DNA from 2 places in the Bradyrhizobium sp. LM2.9 genome. Region 2 is predicted to be linked to the other one. Evidence: riboswitches for the same ligand, from Rfam matches in the RefSeq annotation. Region 2 holds a riboswitch; the other holds the start of a gene.
What was found. Region 2 has a riboswitch for glycine ahead of ACVWW3_RS00155 (D-amino acid dehydrogenase). Riboswitches for the same ligand answer to the same signal wherever they lie in the genome.

Region 1: another riboswitch for glycine. It lies ahead of ACVWW3_RS37040 (FAD-dependent oxidoreductase); the one in region 2 lies ahead of ACVWW3_RS00155 (D-amino acid dehydrogenase).

What each region holds. Positions count from the first base shown of each region.
Region 1 covers NZ_JBSRYJ010000002.1:7,282,211-7,286,418, forward strand. Annotated here, with positions in the region: partial or broken gene tnpC (IS66 family transposase) at 1-581, shown strand, start outside; gene ACVWW3_RS37030 (UPF0149 family protein) at 578-1,201, shown strand; gene ACVWW3_RS37035 (FAD-dependent oxidoreductase) at 1,183-2,109, opposite strand; gene ACVWW3_RS37040 (FAD-dependent oxidoreductase) at 2,102-2,461, opposite strand; glycine riboswitch at 2,615-2,712, opposite strand; gene ACVWW3_RS37045 (hypothetical protein) at 3,726-4,208, shown strand, end outside.
Region 2 covers NZ_JBSRYJ010000001.1:32,003-36,210, reverse strand. Annotated here, with positions in the region: gene ACVWW3_RS00165 (D-aminoacyl-tRNA deacylase) at 1-445, opposite strand, end outside; gene ACVWW3_RS00160 (hypothetical protein) at 918-1,124, shown strand; glycine riboswitch at 1,479-1,576, shown strand; glycine riboswitch at 1,580-1,668, shown strand; gene ACVWW3_RS00155 (D-amino acid dehydrogenase) at 1,732-2,979, shown strand; gene ACVWW3_RS00150 (ISL3 family transposase) at 3,302-4,208, opposite strand, start outside.

The sequences.
Region 1 (4,208 bases), on a different contig from region 2:
TCTGCCTCGCCCATGCCCGGCGCAAATTTGTCGAGGTCTACAAGACGACCCAGTCGCCATTCGCTCGCGAGGTGATCGAACGGTTGCAGGCGGTCTATGCCATCGAGGCCGAGATCCGCGGCAGCAGTGCCGAGCAGCGGCTTGCCGCCCGCCGCACCAGGACCGCACCACTGATGGCGGCGCTCAAGGCGCGGCTGACGGCAACGGTCGGCCAGCTCTTCTCCCAGTCGAAGCTGGCCGAGGCCATCAACTACGCGCTCAATCACTGGGACGGACTGACGCTGTTTCTTCGCGACGGCCGCGTCGAGGTCGATCCCAACACGGTCGAGCGTTCCATGCGCCCGATTGCAATGGGAAGACGCAACTCATTGTTCAGCGGCAGCGAAGGCGGCGCCGAGAGCTGGGCGATCCTGTCGTCGATCGTGAACACAGCAAAGCTTCATGAGCTCGATCTGCAGGCCTACTTGTCCGACGTGCTGGAGCGCATCGTGTCTGGGCGAACCAAGAGCCATCAGCTGCACGAGCTGCTCGCCTGGAACTGGAAGGCGGCCCGCGAGCGCATCGCACAAGCCGCCGCATGAGCCCGCGTCGCCATTCAGCATCGTCGTCGATGGCCGCAGCCGCGATGCCGCTTGCGGAGCTCGAGCGGTGGCTCCAGGTTCGTGTCGATCGGCACCCTGCCGCCACCAGTCTCCCCATGCTCGATGGCTACGTCGCCGCGATCGTGGCCGGACCGGTGTCGATCAGCCCGCTCGACTGGATCTGCCCGCTGCTCGCCATCGATGCCGATGCTTTCAACCACGGCGGCACTCCGGAGTTCGCAGCGATCTCCGCCGTCGCGCTGCGCCACAACGAGATCAGCCAGATCCTTTCGACCACGCCTAGCCAGTTCGAGCCGATGCACCGGCGCAAAGCCAATGGCGACGTCGATCCGCGACCCTGGTGCCAGGGATTCTATGCCGCAACGCGGCTCAGGCCGTCGGCGTGGGCGCCGTTGCTGGACGCCAGCAACGTCAATCATGGCCTGCTTCTGCCCATCCTGCTGCACTGTCGCGACGATCAGGGCCGGCCGTTGCTCGGACCGGCACGAAGCGGGCGCGAGACCAGGGATTTTCTGCGCAACGCCCACGCCGATCTTCCAGCGGCCGTCGAGGCCATGCGCCAATACTGGATGCCGATCCGCTACGCTCGCGCCCGCTGATCACCGCAGACGTGGGAGCTCATACCGGTTACGCTCGACCGAGCTTTACTGTCGTCTGTCGCAATGACGTCGGCAACCATCTCAGCTGTGATAGCGGATAATGTCCAGCCCAGATGACCGTGCCCGGTGTTGTAGAAAATATTCGGCCGTTTGCCTCGGCCGACCCTCGGCATCATGCTAGGTGTCATAGAACGCAGGCCCGCCCATGGCACCACTTGTGCGGTAGACACATTCGGGAGCGCTCGCTCTACCCAGCGTACCAAAGGCTTGATGCGGTCCCAGCGGATGTCGCGGTTCTCGCCATTGAACTCGGCGGTCCCTGCGACGCGGAAGCGATCTTCTCCCAACCGGCTGGTCACGATCTTGGTGGCCTCGTCGAGCAGGCTGACACGGGGCGCAGCCTTTTGGCTCGTTTTGTCCCGCAGCTCTACCGTGATGGAGTACCCCTTGACGGGATAAATGTTTACCTTGTCCCCCAGCATTGAAGCAATGCGGCGGCTGCCGACCCCAGCGCAGACCACTGCCCTTTCAGCTTTAAGTTCCTCCCTCAGAGGACCTTGTTGCCAGCGTACGACCACACCGTCTTGATCGGCTCGCATGTCGCAGATCTCCGCACCAAAGATAAAGCGCACACCCTTTCGTTCGCAAGCCGCAGCGAGACCACGCGTGGAACTTGTGAATGTCGCCGGTTGAATCAGAGGGGGTAAAGAAACCGCCGTAGTACTGAGCGCTGGCTCTATGGCGAGCATTTCGGAAGGCGTCACGGGGCGGCGATCCAATCCGCCCTGCAGCAGCAACTGATTTACCCGAGAAGCCGCGTCGAAATCTGCCTTACTCGAATATACGTGCAATATTCCTCGTCGCTCCAAGTCGAAGTCGATGCTCTCCCGGTCGGCAAGCTCAAACAAATATTGCCGCGCGGCGATCGCGAGCTTCGTCGTCTCGATCGTATTGCGGCGGTAGTGACGGATCTGACCTACGAACTCGGCGAGCCAAGAATACTTGTGAAAACTGGGGCTTGGGGTTCAGCAGCAATGGTGCGTTCTTGCGCAGCATCCATTTCACGCCTTTTACGATCGTTGCGAGACTATTCCAGACTTCGGCATTGCTTGCCGACAATTGGCCGCCATTTGCAAACGAAGTGTCCATTGCGGGATAACGTTGGCGATCAAAGATCGTGACCGAATAGCCGCGGCAGGCCAAGGCATAGGCAGTTGTAACTTCGGTGACACCAGATCCGATACTGATGATCGTGCTCATCGTATGCTCCAAGACAGGGATGAATGAACGGTGAAACGGCTTCCGCCACAACTCCGTCCCCAAATCTGTCCGTGCACCTGAAGCTTTCTCCGCTATCCTGATAGACAACGGTCCCCTTCGGTGGGTACCAACCGGCACCTCTCTCCAGATCGTCCTCGGTGTGCAGTCCTGGGCCTGAGAGTTTCCTTGGGGAGTTGCTCCGTCGGCGGCGATGGGCCTGTCGGCCCACCGCACTCTCCCGCACACCATCGTCAGGCGTCACGACACTTTCAGACGTGCGGCCTACACGTCAAGAGAGCTCACGAACCACGCGACAATCACACCGCATCGGAGTCGCTGGGAGAACGCTCTTTCGCCACTAAGATCAGCCGGATGAAGCCGCTGATGCCGATTGTAGCCGCGCGGGATGTCGCCGCTTTTCAGCACAATAGCCCGCTAGTCGCAGCAATGCTGCAAGCTCATCCAAAAAAACGCACGACGAGAGCACAAAAGCCGGTCTAATGTCCGGGCAGCGACGATGACGTAGCGCCTCTCAAAGCCGCGCGTCTCATGCAATTTGGTGTCAAGAATTCGCTGTATCTGGGCTTACGATTATCCCGCCGGTCTCACGCGGCGTTGATGGTCCCAGCCAGAACGCCAGCATTCAGGTAAAGCAGCAGTGAAGTGCCGCCGGGCCCGTCCGCAATTTGAGGACTCTCAGTCTTGCGTTCGAAATGACCTTGAAGGCCGATTGTGCGCTGCTCATCGCATCTGAATGCGTGAACACCGCTATCAGTGCTCCTCGAAATGTGTCTGGATGATTCCCGGCACGCACCCTGATGATCCATCCCCGGCCAACTGGTCAGCGTCGAGCTTGATGCCGAACTCGTCGCCCTGGCTGCGAGGTCTGCAAACGTGATCCGGTCACTCCGTCCGACGGGTGGTTCTTAGGCCCTATGGAGACGATGATGCTGCTTCCGGTCAGCGGTGCATTTGATTTGCGATCAGCGCACTATGAATTCGACCCTTGTCATCGCTTCGGCAGATAAGTGCAGTCCTTCCCGGCTGACGCGGGTTCCGACCGCAGCTCCGTCGAAGGCTTCGGCCGACCACGAACGTCACCTTGTGCCCGGCGCCGTGTTGAAGCGCGCTGAGGCACGCCTTGGTGGGTCTCTTGAGGCCGGGCGCCCGACTTTCTTCAGTGCGCTGCTCTTGGAACTCGGGAGCCGCGCTCGGGGCCGACTCGTACGCTCTCAATCCCGAGTGAAATTGAAGGAGGGAGGCAGTGAGACGTGCCGTCTTTATCTTTTGCGTTGACCGCGAAAAAGATCCGGTGGCGGGTCACGTTCTGAACGCCATCATGACCGGATCCACCGTTGTTTCGACGGGGCTCGGGATTGATGGACATCCGGTGCTCGAGGTCCCGCGCCTGCGCGACACTATCGTTTCGATCGTACGCACTAACGAGGTCGTAAGTAACGATTATGCCCGCTACGCACCACTCTTCAATGAGCGGTTCGGTGACGCCGATGTCATCGGCATAGTGAATTGGCACGAGGGTGCCAATGCGCCAAACGCCATTTTCTCGGTTCAAACGACTGGCGACCTGGCTACGGGGACTTTCAGCAAAGTTGACCCCCGAATTACTCGAGGGCTGCTTCTTGCCATTGAGGCCGAGCGCGTAACCTCTGATATTCATAACTTTCGCACCTACTTAGAGGCGACTCACTGGTCAGGCGTCAAAGCCGGTTATGCTGGGACCTGTCTC
Region 2 (4,208 bases):
AGTGGGTCGCCTCTAAGTAAGTGCGAAAGTTAAGAAGATCAGAGGTTACGCGCTCGGCCTCAATGGCAAGAAGAAGCCCCCGAGTAATTCGGGGGTCAACTTTGCTGAAAGTCCCCGTAGCCAGGTCGCCAGTCGTTTGAACCGAGAAAATGGCGTTTGGCGCATTGGCACCCTCGTGCCAATTCACTATGCCGATGACCTCGGCGTCACCGAACCGCTCATTGAAGAGGGGTGCGTAGCGCGCATAGTCGTTACTTACGACCTCGTTAGTGCGTACGATCGAAACGATAGTGTCGCGCAGGCCCGGGACCTCGAGCACCGGATGTCCATCAATCTCGAGCCCCGTCGAAACAAGGGTGCATCCGGTCATGATGGCGTTCAGAACGTGACCCGCCACCGGATCTTTTTCGCGGTCAACGCAAAAGATGAAGACGGCACGTCTCACTGCCTGCCTCCTTGAATTTCACTCGGGATTGAGAGCGCAGGAGTCGCCCCCGAGCGCGGCTCCCGACTTCCAAGAGCAGCGCACTCCTGAAAGTCGGGCGTATGTAACAAAGCAGCAGCCTCGAGAGACCCACCTAGGCATGCCTGAGCGCGCTTCAACACGGCGCCGGGCACAAGGTGACGTTCGTGGTCGGCCGAAGCCTTCGACGGAGCTGCGGTCGGAACCCGCGTCAGTCGGGAAGGACTGCACTTATCTGCCGAATTGATAACGCGGTCGAATTCATAGTGCGTTGATCGCAAATTAAATGCACCACTGACCGGAAGCAGCATCGTCGTCTCCATAGGGCCTAAGAACCACCCGTCGGACGGAGTGACCGGATCACGTTTGCAGATCTCGCAGGCAGGACGACGAGTTCGGGATCAAGCTCGACGAGAGTTCTGAACACTTGGCCGGGGACGGATCATCAGGGTGCGTGCCGGGAATCATCCAGACACATTTGGAGGAGCACTCGATAGCGGTGTTCACGCATTCAGATGCGATGAGCAGCGCAAACTCGGCGTTCAAGGTCATTTCGAATCGCAAGACTGAGAGTCCTCAAATTGCGGACGGGCCCGGCGGCACTTCACTGCTGCTTTACCTGAACGCTGGCGTTCTGGCTGGGACCATCAACGCCGCGTGAGACCGGCGGGATAATCGTAAGCCCAGATACAGCGAATTCTTGACACCAAATTGCATGAGACGCGCGGCTTTGAGAGGCGCTACGTCATCGTCGCTGCCCGGACATTAGACCGGCTTTTGTGCTCTCGTCGTGCGTTTTTTTGGATGAGCTTGCAGCATTGCTGCGACCAGCGGGCTATTGTGCCGAAAAGCGGCGACATCCCGCGCGGCTACAATCGGCATCAGCGGCTTCATCCGGCTGATCTTAGTGGCGAAAGAGCGTTCTCCCAGCGACTCCGATGCGGTGTGATTGTCGCGTGGTTCGTGAGCTCTCTTGACATGTAGGCCGCACGTCTGAAAGTGTGGTGACGTCTGACGATGGTGTGCGGGAGAGTGCGGTGGGCCGACAGGCCCATCGCCGCCGACGGAGCAACTCCCCAAGGAAACTCTCAGGCCCAGGACTGCACACCGAGGACGATCTGGAGAGAGGTGCCGGTTGGTACCCACCGAAGGGGACCGTTATCTATCAAGGATAGCGGAGAAAGCTCTCAGGTGCACGGACAGATTTGGGGACGGAGTTGTGGCGGAAGCCATTTCACCGTTCATTCATCCCTGTCTTGGAGCATACGATGAGCACGATCATCATTATCGGATCCGGTGTCACCGGAGTTACAACTGCCTATGCCTTGGCCTGCCGCGGCTATTCGGTCACGGTCTTTGATCGCCAACGTTACCCCGCAATGGACACTTCGTTTGCCAATGGCGGCCAATTGTCGGCGAGCAATGCCGAAGTCTGGAATTGTCTCGCAACGATCGTAAAAGGCGTGAAATGGATGCTGCGCAAGGATGCACCATTGCTGCTGAACCCCAGCCCCAGTTTTCACAAGTATTCTTGGCTCGCCGAGTTCGTAGGTCAGATCCGTCACTACCGCCGCAATACGATCGAGACGACGAAGCTCGCGATAGCCGCGCGGCAACATTTGTTTGAGCTTGCCGACCGGGAGAGCATCGACTTCGACTTGGAGCGACGAGGAATATTGCACGTTTATTCGAGTAAGGCAGATTTCGACGCGGCTTCTCGGGTAAATCAGTTGCTGCTGCAGGGCGGATTGGATCGCCGCTCCGTGACGCCTTCCGAAATGCTCGCCATAGAGCCAGCGCTGAGCGACCAGTACTACGGCGGCTTCTTTACCCCCTCTGATTCAACCGGCGACATTCACAAGTTCACGCGTGGTCTCGCTGCGGCTTGCGAACGAAAGGGTGTGCGCTTTGTCTTTGGTGCGGAGATCTGCGATATGCGAGCCGATCAAGACGGTGTGGTCGTACGCTGGCAACAAGGTCCTCTGAGCGAGGAACTTAAAGCTGAAAGGGCAGTAGTCTGCGCTGGGGTCGGCAGCCGCCGCATTGCTTCAATGCTGGGGGACAAGATAAACATTTATCCCGTCAAGGGGTACTCCATCACCGTAGAGCTGCGGGACAAACCGAGCCAAAAGGCTGCGCCCCGTGTCAGCCTGCTCGACGAGGCCACCAAGATCGTGACCAGTCGGTTGGGAGAAGATCGCTTCCGCGTCGCAGGGACCGCCGAGTTCAATGGCGAGAACCGCGACATCCGCTGGGACCGCATCAAGCCTCTGGTGCGCTGGGTAGAGCGAGCGTTCCCGGATGTGTCTACCGCACAAGTGGTGCCATGGGCGGGCCTGCGTCCTATGACACCTAGCATGATGCCGAGGGTCGGCCGAGGCAAACGGCCGAATATTTTCTACAACACCGGGCATGGTCATCTGGGCTGGACATTATCCGCTATCACAGCTGAGATGGTTGCCGACGTCATTGCGACAGATGACAGTAAAGCTCGGCTGAGCCGATCCGTGGCCTGATACTCGGGGCTCTCCAGCTCTTCAAAACCATGCTCCCGGCACATTAAGGCCGGGAGCGCATTGTTTGACAGAGCGCCACAGCAGGATCTTGCGTACCCAGGGAAGAAGCGAGGCCTGGCCGGCGTACGAGTGGCTTGGACGCACGAAATCAATTTTTCAAGCGAATCCCCCGATGAGCCACTTGGCGCCGTCGCTTTCAGCAGCCTTAACGCAATCACCATCGGTTTAACCGAGGGTGTCTGCATGACCCTATGTTGTTTTCGCGAATGCGTGTCAATCGGCTTGCAACTTTGGCTCTGACGCAATTTTTGTGCAGTCGTGGTCATATCACGCCGATCAGGCGGGCCTGAAGCAAGTCGAGCTTGGCGCGTCCGTACATCTGACGCTTGACCAGCTTGAGCTTGGTGATCTGGCCCTCGGTCTGTCCGTTGGACCAAGACGTCGTGATCGCGGCGTTGACGGCAGCCTTGTCCTTGATGACACCGTTGGCAAAAGACGCGACGAGGCTTGCGCATGCTCGTTCCAGCCATGGGTCAAGATCTACGTGAGCCTTCTTGCGGATCATCGTATGGAAAGCGGTGATGACCTCTCGAGCTTCCACCAGGAGAGGAACGCCTTGTTCGATCGCCGCAATGGTCACCGTCTCTGACTTTGAGAGCGTATCGCGGCCGTTGGTCATCAGGCGGGCGATAGTTCTCGCGGACGGCACGCGCTGTAGGCTCCGAGCATCGGGCGTTTCGGCACGCCGACGGCGTGTCGCCCATTCGGTGACGACCCGCATCGAGCCCCTAAATCCCTGCGCCTTGAGGCAACGCCACAGGTTGGCGCCGTTACAATGACCAGCAGCCCACTGGGCGTCGAGCCATGGCAGGTGGTGCTCGAGCGAGCTCTCGCGCACCCTGAACACATCGGATCGCTGACCTCTCAGTACCCTGCGGACGAGACCCCGACTATGCCCAGTGAGCCGTACGATCTCCTTTATGGAGACGCCCGTCTCGGCCTGTTTGAGGATTGCCGCGTTGGTGTCCTCCCGCCGAAGATAGCCCTCATACTGGATGCGCTCGGCGGCGGTCAGCAAGTCGGGATTTATGGTGGCGGAGCCGACTGCGACGCGGACCTGGCGCATAGATTTGCGAACCGCATCGAGGAAGGCGTGGCTGGCGTTCTCCATGAGGTGCCAACGGTCGGCGACCTGGGTGGCCTGCGGGAGTGCCTTGGTCGCAGCAAGG